Regions from separate parts of the Paenibacillus wenxiniae genome, predicted to be linked through region 1. Evidence: predicted binding sites of a transcription regulator. Region 1 holds the regulator's gene; each other region holds the start of a gene.
The links. Region 1 encodes LexA, which represses DNA repair genes until DNA is damaged. Its sites were predicted from a motif close to CGAACATATGTTCG; they were not measured.
Positions count from the first base shown of each region.

Region 2: AAHF22_RS01880 (DNA polymerase IV) is a predicted target of LexA. The motif match lies at 3,143-3,156, and genes of this name have one in related genera.
Region 3: AAHF22_RS04690 (YolD-like family protein) is a predicted target of LexA. The motif match lies at 1,095-1,108, and genes of this name have one in related genera.

Region 1 is NZ_JBCGUH010000016.1:56,446-62,660, reverse strand. It holds gene AAHF22_RS20380 (MFS transporter) at 1-1,017, shown strand, start outside; gene AAHF22_RS20375 (glycoside hydrolase family 127 protein) at 1,295-3,271, shown strand; gene AAHF22_RS20370 (hypothetical protein) at 3,296-3,529, shown strand; gene lexA (transcriptional repressor LexA) at 3,694-4,320, opposite strand; gene AAHF22_RS20360 (LysM peptidoglycan-binding domain-containing protein) at 4,777-5,379, shown strand; gene AAHF22_RS20355 (DUF896 domain-containing protein) at 5,651-5,851, shown strand; gene AAHF22_RS20350 (methyltransferase) at 6,005-6,215, shown strand, end outside.
Region 2 is NZ_JBCGUH010000001.1:437,509-443,723, forward strand. It holds gene AAHF22_RS01870 (L,D-transpeptidase) at 1-771, opposite strand, end outside; gene AAHF22_RS01875 (ferredoxin) at 1,157-1,393, opposite strand; gene AAHF22_RS01880 (DNA polymerase IV) at 1,699-2,994, opposite strand; gene AAHF22_RS01885 (hypothetical protein) at 3,315-3,758, opposite strand; partial or broken gene AAHF22_RS01890 (SDR family oxidoreductase) at 3,859-4,569, opposite strand; gene AAHF22_RS01895 (MerR family transcriptional regulator) at 4,559-4,924, opposite strand; gene AAHF22_RS01900 (hypothetical protein) at 5,156-5,518, opposite strand; gene AAHF22_RS01905 (metallophosphoesterase family protein) at 5,666-6,215, opposite strand, start outside.
Region 3 is NZ_JBCGUH010000002.1:384,726-390,940, forward strand. It holds gene AAHF22_RS04685 (universal stress protein) at 241-669, shown strand; gene AAHF22_RS04690 (YolD-like family protein) at 1,188-1,439, shown strand; gene AAHF22_RS04695 (rhamnogalacturonan acetylesterase) at 2,043-3,155, shown strand; gene AAHF22_RS04700 (YojF family protein) at 3,900-4,247, shown strand; gene bshB2 (bacillithiol biosynthesis deacetylase BshB2) at 4,247-4,951, shown strand; gene AAHF22_RS04710 (L-rhamnose mutarotase) at 5,376-5,693, shown strand; gene AAHF22_RS04715 (fumarylacetoacetate hydrolase family protein) at 5,814-6,215, shown strand, end outside.

The sequences.
Region 1 (6,215 bases):
TATGCCAGTGTTACGTATATTCTGGCAGGCATTGCGTATACCGGTATTTCTACACCGATCACTTCGATTTTACCGAATCTAAGTCGCAATACGAATGAACGGGTCGTACTGAATTCCTTTCGTATGGTTGGTGGGAATGTGGGTAACTTTGTTGCTGTCACCTTCACCTTACCGCTCGTCGCTCTGCTCGGTGGCGGTAACGATCAGAAAGGGTTTTTCTGGACACTATGTTTATTTGGGATCATTTCCATCTTCATGTTCCTGACTGCATTTGCGAATCTGAAAGAGATCAATATCGAAAAGATCAAAACGATTCCGCTACGTCACAGTATGAAGGCGATCGGTGGCAACTGGCCGTGGATATTACTCGTTATCGCCAATTTGATATTCTGGATTGCGCTCACCATTCGTACATCCACACTTGTGTATTATTTCGAATACGATCTGGGAAAAAAGGATCTCGTTCCGCTTATTAACGGTATTTCGCTGATCCAGGTGCTCGGTATGATGTCGATTCCGTGGATTGTTAAATATACAAGCAAACAGCTCACGATGATTATTGGCTTTATACTGGCTGCGATTGGTCAGTTCATTTTGTTCAGTGCAGGCACGCATATGCCGCTATTGATCTTTGGCTGGAGTATTGGCTGTATCGGTTCCGGTATTGCTTGTTCGATGCCATTTGCGATGTTGTCCGATACGGTCGATTATGGCGAATGGAAATCAGGCTTACGAGCGAGTGGTATGTTAACAGCGATCGGTAGCGCATTTTGTATCAAAGCCGGCTCTGGGCTGGGCGGATTCATTCCGACACAATTTATGTCAGCCTTCGGTTATATGCCGAATGTTGCGCAAAGTGCTCAGTCGATCGCAGGCATTCGATTTGTATTTATCTGGCTACCTGCTATCGTGTTTTTACTCGGGATCATTCCGATGCTCTTTTACCGTCGCTTTGAGAAGAAGGAAGGGGATATTCGCAAGCAACTGCTACAAAAGGAAGTGAATGCTGAAGCCTAAGTGTAGTAGGGAGTATTTGTGAATATAAAGCATTTTTGCCTGTTTAGCTTCAATGGATATGGATGACGTTCAAGCGTGCTTAAAGCTCGAATGTACATGATACTCCAGCGTACTTCATGCTCCAACATCGTTGAAGCTCAAATAATATCGATGTTCCAATGTCATTGAAGCTCAAATCTCATTGAAGCACTTATGTATCCGCTAGTCTATGTTGCTATTCAATTATAAAACGATGATCGGGTCGATCATCTGCTTACTTATAAGGAGGAATCATTCTATGCCGCTGCAACTGCAATCATCCCATATTACTGATTCATTCTGGTCGCATTATCGTGAACTGGTACGAACCGAGATGATTCCGTATCAATGGGATGTGCTCAATGATAAAGCCGATATTGTGATCGAAAAAGAACGTAATGATGATACGATTCCATCGGAGAAAAGTCATGCGATTGAAAATTTCAAAATCGCTGCTGGTTTGAAAAAGGGTCATCATTATGGTTGGGTTTTTCAAGACAGTGATGTGTACAAATGGCTGGAAGCCGTAGCGTATTCGCTATCTATTCATCCTGATACCCAACTACAGGAGCTGGCGGACGGTGTGATCGATCTGATCGGTTTAGCACAGGAACAGGATGGTTATCTCAATACGTATTTCTCGATCGAAGAACCAGAACGTCGCTTCAAAAAGCTGGCAGAAAGTCATGAACTGTACTGTGCAGGTCATTTTATCGAAGCAGCGGTTGCTTATTACGAAGCTACCCATAATGAAAAAGCATTAACGATTGCCTGTCGACTTGCAGACTGTATCGATGCCCATTTTGGAAAAGAAGAAGGTAAAATTCGCGGTTATGATGGACATGAGGAAATTGAGCTTGCGTTGACCAAGCTATATAACCTGACAGGTGAACAGCGCTATTTGGAGCTGAGTCTGTATTTTCTGTACGAACGTGGGACAGATCCAACCTTTTTTGCGAGACAGCGTGCAGAGGATAAAGGAACTAAGGCTGTGATCGAAGGCATGAGCCATCGCCAGTTGAAATATTATCAGGCCCATCTGCCTATACTGGAACAGGAGACAGCCGAAGGACATGCTGTGCGTCTGGTCTATCTGTGTGCAGCTATGGCAGATGCCGCCTATCTTGCGAACGATCAAGCGATGCTGGAAGCGTGCCGCCGGCTATGGAACAATATGGTGAGCAAACGGATGTATATTACAGGTGGCATTGGTTCAACCGTGGATGGCGAAGCCTTTACGACGGATTATGATCTACCGAATGATACGATGTATTGCGAAACTTGCGCTTCGATCGGACTTATCTTTTTTGCTTTTAATATGTTGAAAAACGAAGCCAAAGCACAATATGCGGATGTGCTGGAGCGAGCACTGTACAATACAGCGATTGGTGGCATGGCGCTGGATGGCAAGCATTTCTTTTATGTGAATCCACTAGAAGTACGTCCAGACAGCAGTCTGCATGATCCGGGGAAAAGTCATGTTAAAGTTACACGTCCTGCCTGGTTTGGCTGTGCCTGCTGTCCACCTAATTTAGCGCGTCTGCTGACCTCGCTCCACAAATATGTGTATACGGTTCATCCGCAGCAGCGTGCGGTATATACGAATTTGTATGTTACAGGTACAGCGAAATTCGAGCTGGATAATCAGTCCTTTCAGTTACAGCAAAATAGTGAGCTACCGTGGGAGGGGAATGTAGCATTTGAAGTACATGCAGATCAGCCCGTCGCGTTTACGCTGGCACTGCGCATCCCTTATTGGTCTGGAGAGCCTGCATTGACGGTAAATGGAGAGGCAGTACCCGTTACTGTACAGGAAGGCTTTGTTTTGTTGGATCGTACCTGGCAAACAGGAGACATCATCAAGCTGACACTTCCGATGGATATTCGGCAATATAGCGCGCATCCGCTTGTACGTAGCGATTGGGGCAAGCTGGCGATTGGACGGGGACCGCTCATTTATTGTGCGGAGCAGGAAGATAATGGAGCGTATTTGCATCTGATCCGCGTTCAACCCCATCAACAAGCCACGTATCGATTTGATTCAGAACTGCTCGGTGGTGTCGGAACGATTGAGTGGACGGCAGAGCGACAGCAAATTAAAGCGGAATGGGACCACGTCTTATACAGCTCTGTTGCAACAGAGTCGTATGTCCCTCACACCTTAAAGCTCATTCCTTACTATAGCTGGGCGAATCGTACACCGGGAGAAATGCAAGTCTGGCTACACAAAGCATAAAGCTAAAGCAAAGGAGCATGAAGGATGAAAAATAAAGTGAAGATCAATCCCGAAACTTTTGCCCATAGTGTGATGGCAAGCTACACCTCTAGCAAGGAACATCTCGAAGCGATTGCCAAAGATCATCTGGTACTTTATTTGAATGCTTATTTTCTGGCAGAGAAATTCAATTCGATGGAGCAAAAGCTAGCTGAGAAAGCGGACAGTAAAGATTTTAAGGAATTAATGGCTAAAGTGCTGGAAACGAAGCTATTTTGAGCAGGCTAGGGAGTTAGATCGAATGAGGAGATAATAAGTTGAAAAGGTGAAAATGTAACGTCATTATCATGGATTGGCTCTAAATGAATCCATTAAAAAAGACTCTCGCATTATGTGAGAGTCTTTTTTAATGGACTGTGATTACAATCATCATCAACGAGTCCTTAGTGTAGATTACGGAACAGACCGACCACTTTACCAAGAATGGTCACACGAGTGAGACGAAGTGGCTCGTAACGTGGATTTTCCGGTTGTAAGCGAATATGGTCTTTTTCCTTATAGAACGTTTTCACTGTAGCTTCATCGTCCTCAGTCATGGCAACGACGATATCGCCATTGTTGGCTGTCTGCTGCTGACGCACGATGACGAAGTCACCATTGTGAATGCCTGCTTCAACCATACTGTCGCCGACGACGGAAAGCATAAATACTTGATTGTCACCGGTAAACTGCTGTGGCAATGGGAAGTAATCTTCAATATGCTCTGTAGCAGTAATCGGTACACCGGCAGTAACTTTACCGATAATCGGTACGCGTGATACGGTCTGTGCGAACATCAGATTGTTTTCCGATTCCTCTTGACCAAGCAGCTCAATTGCGCGTGGCTTTGTTGGGTCACGGCGAATCAATCCTTTTTTCTCAAGGCGGTCCAGGTGTCCGTGAACCGTCGAGCTGGAAGCGAGGCCAACAGCTTCACCGATCTCACGAACGGATGGCGGATAGCCCTTTAGTTTGACTTCATTCCGGATAAATTCCAGAATCGCCTGCTGGCGGTTAGATATTTTGGACATACTGTATCAACCCCAATACTAGTAACGTTTGGGAAAAGTATAACATAGAACTTCCGTTCGTACAAACATAAGTTCTAAAAGTAAGTTAGAATTTTCGGTAAGATGGAACTTTCAAATCAGTGAGTTAGAACTTTCAAAAGAGAAAGTACAGTTTAGCGATATAACGTTTATCCTAATAAAACACCAGTGAAAAGTATAACGCCAGGTATATTTCAGATGAACATGGTCCGAATCGGCGCAATAGTACATAGCTAATATAGGCTTTTCGTAGCTTATATTATAGATTACCGAACGTAGTTTACTTGCATGGTTTCGGTTTTCCTAGCGCCAGCAAGCATTCCAGCACATTTCGAAAAAAAAGCGAACAAAAGTTCGAAAAAACCTATTGATCAAAACATATGTTCGTGCTATATTCTTTTCAGGAAAACAAGAACAAACGTTTGGAGTGTGAAGCACATGCTTAAATATACTACATATAAAAGTATCCATAAAACGAACTCAACTACGGATGAAGCGGCTTCTTCGGCAGCACGCCCATCTACTCATACAGCGAATGATGCGGCAAAACCAGCAGCAGCTCACGTACAGGCCACAAGTAAGCAAGCAATATCCAAAGAACCTGCTGTTACCGAATGGGTTTATGTGAAAGGAGATACTGAACACCAGAAGCCGCTCAAGAAACATGCGGGTCGTTCATTCCGTCGTAAAACGCTTGATCTGATCCAGATGACTGCACGCAAAGCGGTTGACAAGAAATCGAAACGTTCATCCAAAAAGCGCAAATCAGGTTGGAACTCTACAAGTCGTCTTATGGTAAGTATCTTGTTTGCCGGTGTACTATTATATGGTGGGTTTCAGCATTTTGTCATCGCAGATGAAGCTTCGGCGATGAGGCAACATGTGATCGTTAATGAAGGGGATAGCCTATGGGCGATTGCTTCTCAGTACAAAGCGCCTGGTGCAGATATTCGCGATTATATCGCCGAAATACGAGATGAGAACAATTTGAATACAAGCGACATTCAAAGTGGCGATGTGCTTGTTATTCCTCATAACTGAATTTTTCTAAATAGACTAAAAATGGACTAAATAAAACGGTTCGTGTATAACCGCCTGCTGGTCTATATAAAAGTCCATTATGATCGCTTTTACAATAGAACATTTCATCAACATCTATCGTTGTATTTTATTGCTTTATTACAGTTATGATCTAACCGGTTCTCCTCCGGGTTTATATATTGAATTATCGTTTGCTTGTCAGGTGCGAATAGCCTTGACAAGCTTTTTTTTACATGTCAAAGTTAGAAAAGATAGATTTGGGAGGGTAGTTATGGACATCGACGTAATTATTGCAAGAATTAACGAACTCGCACGCAAGAAAAAAGAAACCGGATTGACGGCTGAAGAAGTTGTAGAGCGTGATGAGCTTCGTGCCGTTTATTTGGGAAATATCCGCCGCAATTTCCGTCAACAGCTGGACACGATCGAATGGGTCGAAGATGCTGAAAACGAACAAAAAGGCAATGCATAATAGCTGGATTCACAGCTTTTGGTTATGTATCGTCTCATCTGATGATCATCGACGCAATAACCATACAGGGATGTCGCTACTGATCAACGATCAGGACTCGGCATCCTGTTTTGTTATAACAGATGTACATTACGCATTATAGGGGGAAAAGCGATGTCCCGTTCCTGGGAGAGGCAAGTCAAACGTAATACGAAGCAGTTAAATGTTCGCCGCAAAAAGGCAGGTCAAGACAGTCTTGGCACAAGCAAGGCAAGCTCTGAATTTACGGTATACAAAGGACGCAATATTGTGTTCCCGGCAACACTTGTGTTGCTTGGTCTTGTATACGGTACCATGGGGATTATGTATCCGGCTGCATCGACAA
Region 2 (6,215 bases), on a different contig from region 1:
TTGTCCGCGCGCAGCCTTAAAATTCGCCAGCGCTGTCTGCATCACAGCCAGCTGCTCCTGCTGCTGCATCCATGTGGCTACATCGGTAGAGCTTACCCCTGTATCGCCCGGCTTACAGCGACAGGCAACTGCATTATACGATTGTACCTGTACCTCTGCTGGTGTATCGTTCGCCTGCATCGTGTACGCAACCGGCAACCTATGCTTCCACAGTTCCCATTTTCCGGATTTCTCCATCCCCAGAATCGCTGCACGATCTGGCTCTGTGCCATTAAGCTGCTGGGATATAAATAGCGCCAGCCCACTTCCTGCTGCTGCACTTCCGCCTGATGCGGCTGTAAAACTAAGCGGAGCATGATAAGCAGGGACAATTTCAGGCTGTTGCTTCGTTACGGTTCCGCTATTCACCCCATTCGTCGTTGCTGCTGGAGCATTCTCCATTGCCATTTGATCGTCCGCCGCCGGTAAACCGATCGAACGCATCATTATCAAAAATAACAACACGATGCCAAACCAGATCATCCGCCGCTTATGCAGCTTACGCTCGCGCGCATGCCCCATCTCCATCACTTTCGCTTCATAATCTTTCAACACTTCTGCTGGAATCTGACTTTGTTCAAAAGCCTCATACACATCGCCTGCACGATTGTAACAATAGTTGGCTTTGCCCATTTGTCCATCGGATTCGTATTCCTTGCCAAGCAAATACCAGCCCATGCGATTATCGGGATGCATTTTCACATAACGTTTTAAATAAAGTAGGTTTTTCATAGTATGTCCGGACTCCCGCTCCGGATCTCCTTTCCCGGGCTTCACAGCCATTTTATATGTATTCAGCTTGGGCTGTAATGCCAGGTCTTTTTGCCATGACACACGAATTTACGGCAAAAAAAGCGTATATCTCTTTTTATCGGTCAAAAGCAGTCATTTCTCGATAGAGCCGATGTAGGGCTGTCGAATCAAATTATTTGCTCATGCTGACGTTTTATTTTCAGAAATATGAAATCCAATCTATGCGTAAGGAACCATATGTCTTACGCTTATCCTCCATATAAGTGAAAAATTGTAATAAAAAAAGCACCGTACTGGCTATACAGCCAAAACGGTGCTCTTTCTCGCTGATCGCGTTGCCTATGCCTATGAACACGCCTCGGAATTATTCCGCGTGCGGCTCATCAGCAATGATGATGGAATCGGTTGGGCAACCGTCGCAAGCGTCCAGCATGTCTTCATGCATATCTTCTGGAATCGCTGTTACACCACGGTTACTGTCGCCGTTAAAGATTACTTCTGCCAGGCCTTCATCATCATAATCGTAGATGTCAGGTGCAGTAGCGCCGCATGCACCGCAAGCGATGCATGTATCTTTATCAACCCAAGTATATTTGCTCATGTGTATATCCTCCTATCATTACTTTCCAGTTGTCTATTTATAGGACACCAGTCTGTACAGATATTCAAAATATAATACAAAGACTCAACAATTTCAAATAAAATCCGCTTGACGCGTGCATCGTATCCGCTCACACTGTCACACAATGATCATGGAATGAGAACATGGATATGTCCTTTTTACCCTTTCGTATCCGCGGTTAAACGCCGTGGAAGTAGCAATAAAGTCAGTATGACGTCAAGTGAATCGGTCGAAACCCTTTGCTTGAAAACAGGTGAACATGCTTGCTTCACCTATCCTTCACATCATTCCGTTTCATCATAATCGAAGCGTCGGCCGTCTTTCTGCAATGATGTTCCTCTCAGTTTGTGGTTGCGAATCATTACCGATGGATCATTGCCAAGCATGCCAGCGGTCAACACGGCACTCTCCCCGAATTTGTCACGTAGCTGGTCAATGGTTTCATTCAGCTGCACCTTTTGCGGCTGGCGTTCATAGTCAAACAGATCAAGCTGAATGGCAGCTTCACTGCGCGGCAGCAGATTTTGCAGCGTCACACCAAGCAGTCGAACAGGTCCTTTACCATGCCAGTGTTTAAAATACAGCTCCCATGCCTCATGATACACCTCTTCTGCCGTCTCCGTCGGTACGGTCAATGCGCGCGAGCGAGTAATCGTCTTCATATCCGGCGTCCGAATGGTAATCTGTACGGTATGTGCCATCAGTTTCTGCCGACGCATACGCCGACAGACCTGATCGCTCAGATTAAGCATCACGCGCCGAATGTCCTCCCGATCCTGAATATCAGCAGGCAATGTCGTCGTATGTCCAATCGACTTATTCGGCTCGTTATCCGGCTCAACAAGCGAATGATCGATTCCATTCGCCGCCTGCTTGAGCCAGCTTCCCATCACGCCAAAACGCGCCTTTAAGCGCGCCTCATCGGCTGCTGCGAGCTGACCGAGCGTACGTATGCCCATCTCGCGCAGCTTGGCTGCTGTTTTATGTCCGATGCCAAACAGCTCCGCACACGGCTGCTCCCAGAGCAGCTTCGGCACATCACGAATGCGCAGGATCGAGATCCCATTCGGTTTTTTCATATCTGAAGCCATTTTGGCAAGTAACTTATTCGGCGCTACCCCTACTGAACAGGGCAAACGCAGCTCATCGCGAATGCGATTTTGCAAATCGGTAGCGATCTCAAGTGGCGTCCCAAAGTAACTGGAGCCTGTAATATCGAGATAACATTCATCGATCGATGTCGCCTGTAGTAGTGGCGTATAGCTGTAAGCGATATTCATAAAAGCTGCCGAATATTTTCGATACAAATGAAAATCCGGAGCGATCAACGTGAGACGTGGACATTTTTGCAATGCCTGCCCGACAAGCATCCCCGTCTTCACGCCCATCCGCCGTGCATCATAGGAAGCGGTAACGACAATGCCTTTACGCAACTCTACGCTACCAGCGACCGCAGTTGGCTTGCCTGCATACTTGTCCGGTTGCTCGGCTGCATGGACCGAACAGTAAAAAGCGTTCATATCAACATGCAAAATAACCCGTCCACGGGTTGGATAATGACTGCTGGTGTCTTCTCTCATCTGCATCTTCCCCCTGTCATCTCCGACTTGTCGTAGACCATTGTTTTAACAATTTATAATGGTTCTGATCATTTATAATGGTTTTGATATTTCTAAAGGATCGTACCGTTCTTCTGTTATTTATGAACGATCTATAGTTTCCATTTTCCGAATATATGTTTTCCAGCATATCAAATCAAATAGAAATGAAGCATGATGATCGATGTTACCGTCGCCAAATTCATTGTTTATGGAAATCTGTATCCGAAAAAATTGAACCCGATATGTAGCGAATATGTGTTCTGTTTTATTATAAAAAAAGAATAGTCATCTGACAATGACTATTCAGCGTGATGCTCGTTTGGATGCAGCTCTAATTGATAACTTTGACAGGCAATCTCAAACACATCATCATACGTGAACAGAATAAAATGACGCAGTTCCTTTAGCTCTCGCTTTCCCTTCTGCTTCGCTCGCTCTAGCAATGGCGACTGACGATATTCTAGCCAATCCGACTTGATATCTGTTTTCCCTGTCGGCAGATGATCCCCGTGCAAATCCAGCTCTGTCGCCTTGAAATAATATACTCCTTCAAAGCAAAGCGTGTACTTTACAAAATCATCTGATTCACTTTCACTTGCTAGCCCCCCATTAAACTCACCTGTTAACGTCACCTGACGATGATTCAGCTCATAGTCCAGCTTGTCCACATAGATCGCATCACGTCCATATAGATGACCGAGTGGCGTATTAACCGCTTCGATTTCACTTTTTTGCTGTTGCAATGGCAATCCCCTCTTTCACAATCCATGTTCTTTAGTGTATATTCTTTTGTTCATACCCATGAAGCACTTAAATAGTGTATAGGATAAATACTATCCCATTTTACCACGGAATAGATCGGGTATCGTCAAAGAAACTACCCGTAGGGCCATCTGCATCCAATGTCGCCAGTTGAACAGCAATCACAGCACCCTCTTCAGGCGTACGGGTTCCATTAAAATCGTTAAAATCCGTCGCTACATGCCCTGGTGCCGCCGCATTCACTTTTATGCCTTCATTTGCTAATTCTCTCGCATAATGAACTGTTATAGCATTAAGTGCAGTTTTGGAAGAGGAATAGGAAACCGAAGGCTGACCTACAAATGCCCCCTCATCTCCAAGCGACCCTCGCAAGCTTTAGATATTAACTATGCGTGCAGATGATGACTTTTTTAGTAACGGTAACATCTGATTTATTACGGAAACGACACCAAATACATTCGTTTCATAAATGGTTCTAAATTCTATCACATCTGCTTCTCCAGGTTTTTTTCTTGAAGCAGCTATGCCTGCATTATTAATCAAAATATCTAAATGTCCATACTGACTCTCAATCACTTGATAAGCCTTTTCAATAGCATGTTGATCAGTCACATCAATCTGCATAAAGTAAACCTCACCTTCATCCTGTAGATCAGCTACAGCCATCATTCCTCGTTCAGCATTTCGACTACCTAAAAATACAATAATACCTCGATTGGCGAGTTGTTTCACTATCGCTTTCCCAATACCTTTGTTAGCTCCTGTAACAAGCGCGATTTTTTTAGACTCCATTTGGTTTATGCTCCTGTTCGTTTTTAAGTTTGATTTTGTTCAGCTTGATGTCGATCACGTTCTGTAATTCCATCATTTGCTGCGCAAGCTTTTCTTTATGCTCATGAAGTCTTTGATATCGTTCTTCAGATATTTCGAGCTGTAGGTAGCTTTTAATGTCCTCCAACGACATCCCCGTTCTTTTTAGACAGGCAATAAGATTAAGCGTGTCGATATCTTCCTGACTATATACTCTATAGCCCAGTTCATTTCGAGCAGTCGTAGGAATTAATCCTATCTTTTCATAAAAAAGTATCGTATCCTTGCTCAATCCACTTAGCATAGCTGTCTGCTTTAGAGCATACCTTCCATTCAATTGCAGCCCTCCTTTATGTTCTCGATATATTTGATACTACACCCCGGAGTTAACTCCGGGTCAACAGTAAAAAAAGTATATTTCGAAATTTATATTTCCATCTTATTGTTGTAATATATAACAGAAAGCCAGCATGATTAGCTGGCCCCCCTTCTCTCTATAGCAAATATGCATCTGTTCTATTTACAGCTCTATAATACGCTAATCTCAAATGATATATCCCAGTGTAGCCTACAATTCTTCACGAACCGATCCTGGGACCAGCTCACTCATAACTTCATCTATCGCCGCGAACCATCGTACAGCCAGAGCTGAACCTGTATAGGATATAATATACAAATAGCGCTCGCCGCCTATGATTCCTGCCAGTTCTCCTCCTGAAGCTTCATCAATGTAGGTATTCATCACATCCGGCCATTTCTCATCATCCTGCAAAATGGCAAGCTTGCCCTGATCGTACTTGATCCGGTAATCTGGATCATGATTCAAAACTATCGCAAGCCGAGAATACAGCTTATCCATAATAACTTGCTCTTGCTTCCGGTCAGGCGCTATAGCTCCATTCTTTATACGTACACCATATTCCATTCCCATATAAAACCCTCCAGCCATCACACTATTTATGTAGCATCTTTCTGCTAAATCTCCATCTTATAAACAGATAGATATTTTGACACATTGAGATTTCAGTCCGCTTCTTACACTTTAATAGGGTAGATTAGATCACTCGCTCTATTCGATTTAAATCTGCACCAGATCATAATAAATCAACCGCTGACGATTAGGCAGCTCTACATCCTGATGGAAATGTCCAAACCACCATTGACGATAATTCAATTGATCCTGAATGGTTTGAAAATAATCATGCATTACATCTGGCTCAACATTCGTATTATAATGCTGCGTAATCCAAGCTAAACTTTCTCGCGAACATGTATGAGTAATAACGACATCCACATCCCAATTATACTTTTCCAATTGCTGTAATCCATACTCATATTCTTCTGCGGAAGGCAGCTCACGCGCCCACCAACTTTTGCCCTCTTTGCGATATTCCCGATCATGCGAAGCCGCACCACCAAATGTAAACAAGCGTTTTCCTTCTATTGTATACACTTGCCCTCTCATCAGATGTAGCACACTATCATTGATTCGATGCACGTGCCCGCCATTCCACTGCTCTATCGGAAATTGCTCCAGCAAATCAAAATTCTCATGATTGCCATCGATAAATACGGTTGTAAAAGGCTTCACTTCATCTAGCCATTTTAACCAGAACTGATCTTCTTTC
Region 3 (6,215 bases), on a different contig from region 1:
ATTATAGTTTGGGCTAGTTCGAGTTTGCGAGTGAACGGCAGCAGATGCAAGATGAAATGGATAAACAGTAAAGTCATATCTTATGTATCATTTTACTAACTAATAATGAAAACGCTTGCATTTTACATAAATTGGAGTTAATTTAGTAGTAAGCATATTTATTTTAATACTCGTTTCGTTGAAGAAGCGCTTTATCGTTAGCATGATGATTGTAATTCCATTTTAAAGGAGGAATATATGATGGCGATCTCGCATGTTCTTGTCCCCTATGATGGTTCATTGCATTCCCAGCGTGCGCTTGAACGCGCAGCTGCGCTGGCTGAAAGTCTGCAAGCGGAGCTTGAAATTCTGTATGTTGATTCTGCAACGGTAGATGAATTGCGCCAGCCGCTTATTATGACATCGAGTGAACTGGAAGCTTATTTCGATCATAAAGAAGATGCGGTGCGTCGCAATCTGCGCGAAATGATCTCCAAAATTCCAAATGCCAAAACAGTCATCATTTGTGGCAGTGCTGCCAAAGGCATTGTCAATTATTCGCTGCAATCCAAGCCTGATCTGATCATTATGGGCAGTCGCGGCTTGAATACGATTGATGAATTTATGAAAGGCAGTGTCAGTCGCTATGTAACACAGCGTGCTTCCGCTCCCGTTATGATTGTAAAGTGAAGAGTGAAGCTGGTTTCTGCTAGGTCTGCTATGTATGTAGCGGTGCCATTGTCTTTTAGTAACGTTACCTCACTAAAGCATAAATATAATATCGATCGATAACAACCGCCCGTATGCTGTACATCATACTGGGCGGTTTTTGAGTTATTGGTTGGCTGCGATGACTTACTTTGAACAAGTTATTTAATAAGCTAATTAACAAATCGCTTAACAAGCTGCTTAATAAGCTGGACTTGTTAAGCAGATTAATAACCCCATTAATACTCCACTTTACAAGTCTAGCTACGATCTTGTTTACGTTTGATAACAATATCCTTCATACCTTATTTGCTAATCTGTTTGCTAAGCTAATTACATCATTCATCAGGAAAAATGAGCTTAACTGGCAACGTACAGCCAGCAAAGCAGCAATTATACAAACATTCGGAACATTTGTTCTTATTTTTTGTCGCAAACTATTGTAACCGATCGAATGAAACGTTAAAATGAAAAGGAGAACATATTAGGGAGGTCTTACATTGGCTAAAGCAAAAGTGGCCAAGCGTCCAACACGCGATGAATTTGTTCTGGAAGAGCTAGGCAATCAGCTGACAGAATCTTTTCATGAGAAATCGATTATTGTGTTAACCGTCTGGGGCTGGGAAGAAACCGTGCGCGGTGAAATTGTGAAAATGGATTCTCGTACAGGCAGAGTTCATGTACAGACAGTAGAAGGTCTGTACAAAGTTCCATTTATGGATATTATGGACATTAACTATCCGCGTGATTGAGATACAGGTTAGACAACAAAGCGTGCACACATTTTATATACACCGTAAATACTAGCATCGTCGATCATCGGCGGTGCTAGTATTTTTTATAGAGGCAGTGCAGGAGTAAGTCATATTGCTATCCTATGATGTTTGGAATGTATCATTATATCTAAGTACGTTGACCAGCTTACATCGAAAGCCTAGTTGTATTTTATAAAATATGTAACTGTATCACGTCATAACCTGATCCCTGCTGGGTACTACCCACATTCATATTTAATGTCGTCAGGATAGCAGGTTAGCATAGTCATTCAGCAGTTATCCGTAATGTTATACGTAGTATTTCCAAATTTTAATAAAGTATACGGTTTCTAAACAAGGTAACTTCCTGTATAGGAGCGAAATAATAATACAAGATTTGAATACGCTTACATTAATAGGAGGGATTAGATGAATAGTAAAAGTAAACCGTTCGTCAGGTCGCAAGCACATGATATGAATGAGGAAAGCGTCGTCGCTCTACATAGTCGTAATACAAGCAGCTCCCATCAAAGTCCAACAAGCTATCAAAGTCGCACAGGTTTTTGGAAAAAAGCTATGTTAACAGCAGTCAGTGCGGCTATGTTAGCTGCATTATACACCGTGACACCGACATCGTCGGCAGTGGCAGCGACAGGATATAAGTTTGATTTTGGTAATGGGGCAGTACAATCTGGCTATATGGGTGTTCGTGCAGAGGATGCATACAGCGCAGCGCGTGGTTATGGATTTAATACACCTGCTAGTATGCGTAATGTATCTGCATCCGGTTCAGGTGTAGGCAGTGATGCTGTACAATTTGTTACCTATGGCACGAAGAGCACCAATACATTTAATGTCGATCTGCCAAATGGTCTATACAATGTAAAGGTGATGCTCGGCAATACATCTCGTTCCAGTGTGGCGGCCGAAGGCGTGTATCAGATCATAAATATGACCGGCAATAATGCGGTGGATGAGTTTCAAATTCCCGTGACAGATGGACAGCTTAATTTGCTCGTTACCGAGGGAAAAGCAGGCGCAGCTTTCACATTGAGCGCCCTCGAAATTACGCAGCTATCCTCCAATCCAACGACACATCCTACGATCTATATTGGCGGCGATTCCACAGTAGCTAACTACTATCCGCTCGATAGCAGTGTTCAGGGCGGCTGGGGACAGATGTTACAGCAATACGTCAGTCCATCCAATTTCCTTGTGCGTAATCTGGCATCGGGCGGACAGATTGCGCGCGGATTCCGTAATGACGGGCAAATGGAAGCCATTTTGAAATATATTAAGCCTGGTGATCTGTTCATCGTACAACTCGGCATCAACGATACCAATCCTAAAAATACAACGACTGAAGCGGAATTTAAAGAATATATGCGTGATATGGTTCGTCAGGCGAAAGCCAAAGGCGCAATTGCTGTCCTGTCCACACCGCAAGGACGTGCGACTGACTTTAACAGCGCAGGCGTGCATAACGCACAGGGCAGATGGTACCGAGCAGCCACCGTCGCACTCGCATCCGAGGAAAATGTACCTCTCATCGACCTGAACGTAATCAGCTCCACCTATTTTACATCGATCGGCCCAGCAGCAACATTGCAACTTTATATGGAAGGAGACTCGTTGCATCCAAACCGCGCCGGTGCTATCCAGCTAGCCAGACTCGTATCCGAAGAACTCAAACGTCAGGGTTTAACGCCATAAATGATCCATTCATAGGTGGCTGTCGCTGGACGGTTTATGCTTCACAATTTAATGTTCAACGCCATAAATGATGTATTCATAGTAGATGGCTCTCAGCAAAAATATCTGAATCATAACGATGGATATCGAATTACATGATTTGGAATCAAGTTTCAGGATAGTTAGGATCGCAAATTTTATAAGTGTACAAATGTTATACGTAGAAATGAATAGCGCCTATTGTTGTCTCAAAACGTAAATAGTATACAATGCTGTGAATTACAGCGATATCGAAAGCTGCATTCCATATGCCAAATCATATTGTGAGCGGTGGGAATCTTTATGTATTCCTAATCTAAAAGCTTCCCGCCGCTCCATTGGAGTCTGTTCTCTTATTGCTTACTAGAGAGGTTGATGAGCATCCATATGATCTTCGCATAATTTCCTTTATTTTTGATTGTGAGCATCATCTTATAGCAATAGCAATAGCAATAGCAATAGCAATAGCAATAGCAATAGCAATAGCAATAGCAATCGATCCATTCCATACGCAATCTATGATTACATATTAAATCTTTGCTATCCTATTTTACCATCGTATTTTTAACGATCGCATAGTCAGTAACTTCTCTAAAACTCTCTAACATCCACATCATCAAACACAGAACTTATGCCATTTTATTCTTCCCCTTATACATACGAAAAATAATGTAGTATAATATGATAAGCATTTTTGCGAGGATATGGAGGAAGATAGAGATGACAATGCAGCTCATTGATCCAGTACTGATCCAGCGTCGTTTAAACGACCTTCAGGATCAGGATTTGTATATTCACCTGGAAATGACGACTGGCGCGTATGCGTCCCATATGGACAGCAGCAAGCACCCGTCGGCGACATTTATCAGTAATGCACGTATACGTTATAGCACAGGCTCGATTTCAGAGAAAGCGCCCTTTTTCCGTGTCGGTCTAAAAACAGAAACCGGCTGGGTCTATTCCGAAGGATTAACCCACTATGAAGACACCGAGCAGGAGCGTTTAATTCTGGCAGGACATGATGCTCAGGGCAAGCTTGTTGTTGCCTTGCAGCTCAGTAAGGAGCCGTTCTGATGAGTGAGGAGATGAACCCGATGAAACTGACGATACCCGACCAATCTCGTGTACTGGTCGTACTGCCTCATCCAGATGATGAGTGCTACAGCCTGTCCGGTACATTGTCCAAACATATCGCCGCTGGCGGACAAGTCACTTACGCTTGCCTCACACTCGGTGAAATGGGACGTAATATGGGCACACCGCCATTTACAAACCGTGTGAATTTGCCAACGATTCGTCGCGCAGAATTGAAAAAGTCTGTAGAAGCGATTGGCATTCAAGATTTGCGTATGATGGGCTTCCATGATAAAACGATTGAGTTTGAAGATCGTACCGTGCTGGATGGCACGATTTTGGAGCTGTTACAGGAACTTAAGCCATCGGCTGTATTTACGTTTTATCCAGGCTACAGCGTCCATCCTGACCATGATGCGACAGGCGCTGCCGTTGTACGCGCGATGAGCCGCTTGCCAGAAGCGGAGCGTCCACCGCTGTATGCGATGGCATTTTCCCATAACTGCACCGATGAGATCGGTTATCCTGATGTGGAAAATGATGTGGGCGACTTCGTCGAGAATAAGCTAAATTCGATCCATGCGCACCGTTCTCAGTTCCCATCACCCGGTGAGCTGGGCAAAAGCAAAAAGATGGACCGCGAACTACGCGAACGTTTTAGCCGCGAGCGCTTTTGGACGTATACGGCTTATCCACAGTCTTAATTGATATTTTAAATGCAAGCCACCTTGTCGTTAGGACAGGGTGGCTTTTTGCTAGGCATAGCGGATAATTCCTTTTGATTTTACAAAAGATAACGCTTACAATATAGAGGTTCATTTGTCTATTTATGGTGTGCAAGCAAACTCGTGTACTTTGTAAGACGCACAGAGCTGCGGGAAGAAAATAAGGGGTGAGGACGACTTCTAGTGTTAGTGATTTCCTAACACGTGGTTCAATGAAAAGTGATTTTTGCAAAGCAAAATATCTTACATTTTCCAAGCATAGGAATCTACATTGTACTTCTACTCTGTAGATTCCTGTGCGAAATCGGAGTCCGTCCCCTTATTCTTTACCGGAGTGGTGTCTGCAACAACACAAACCGTTTGCGTACATGTCCATTATCTACTATCAAAGGAGTGTATAATGATGGAGCGAGTATCATTTGTGCTACATATACGGCCTGAGGATCGTGACGAATATATCCGTAGACATGAAGCCGTTTATCCGGAATTATTGCAAGCGTTTGGAGAAGTCGGGATTCGTACATATAGTATTTTTTTACATGGTGGTGTGTTATTTGCCTATATGGAGGTGGACAACTATCGCGAGGCGATGGATGCGCTCGCTGTTCATCCGGCGAACGGGAAGTGGCAGGCGTATATGTCTGATTTACTTTTGCTTAACGAGGCAGGCACAACATCAGAGGATATACCTGAAGTGTTCCATTATGAGTACCGCGGATAAGAAATAGATTCGGACAAGCTGAGCAGCATGATGGAAAAGGGAAATACCTGCGCTCTAATAGCCGTAAAGTTGTATCGTTGCCTCCAACATGTCATCATAAGTGTTGGAGGTGTATTTGTGATGAAATATGTACATTACGAATCGAACGGTCAATCTCAGCTTGGTATTCGTCTGGAAGAAGGCATTTTGCCCTTTACAGTGCTGGAGCAACAGTCTGCTGGTACGCTGCAATTACCACAAACGGTAGAGCAATTACTTCATCATCCAGAGCTACATATTCATATCGAACAATGGCTACAGAACAATCGTCCAACGAGTTCTCTACTACAGGAGCAGCTCGTTCAGGAGACGGATATCCGCTGGCTTCCTTGCGTGCCAGCGCCAGGCAAAGTGCTGTGCATCGGACTAAATTATCGCAAGCATGCTGCTGAAACAGGAATGGCGGAGCCGCAAACGCCGATCGTTTTTAGCAAATTTTCCGATACGGTGGCAGCACATCTGGATACGGTGCCGTTACCATTA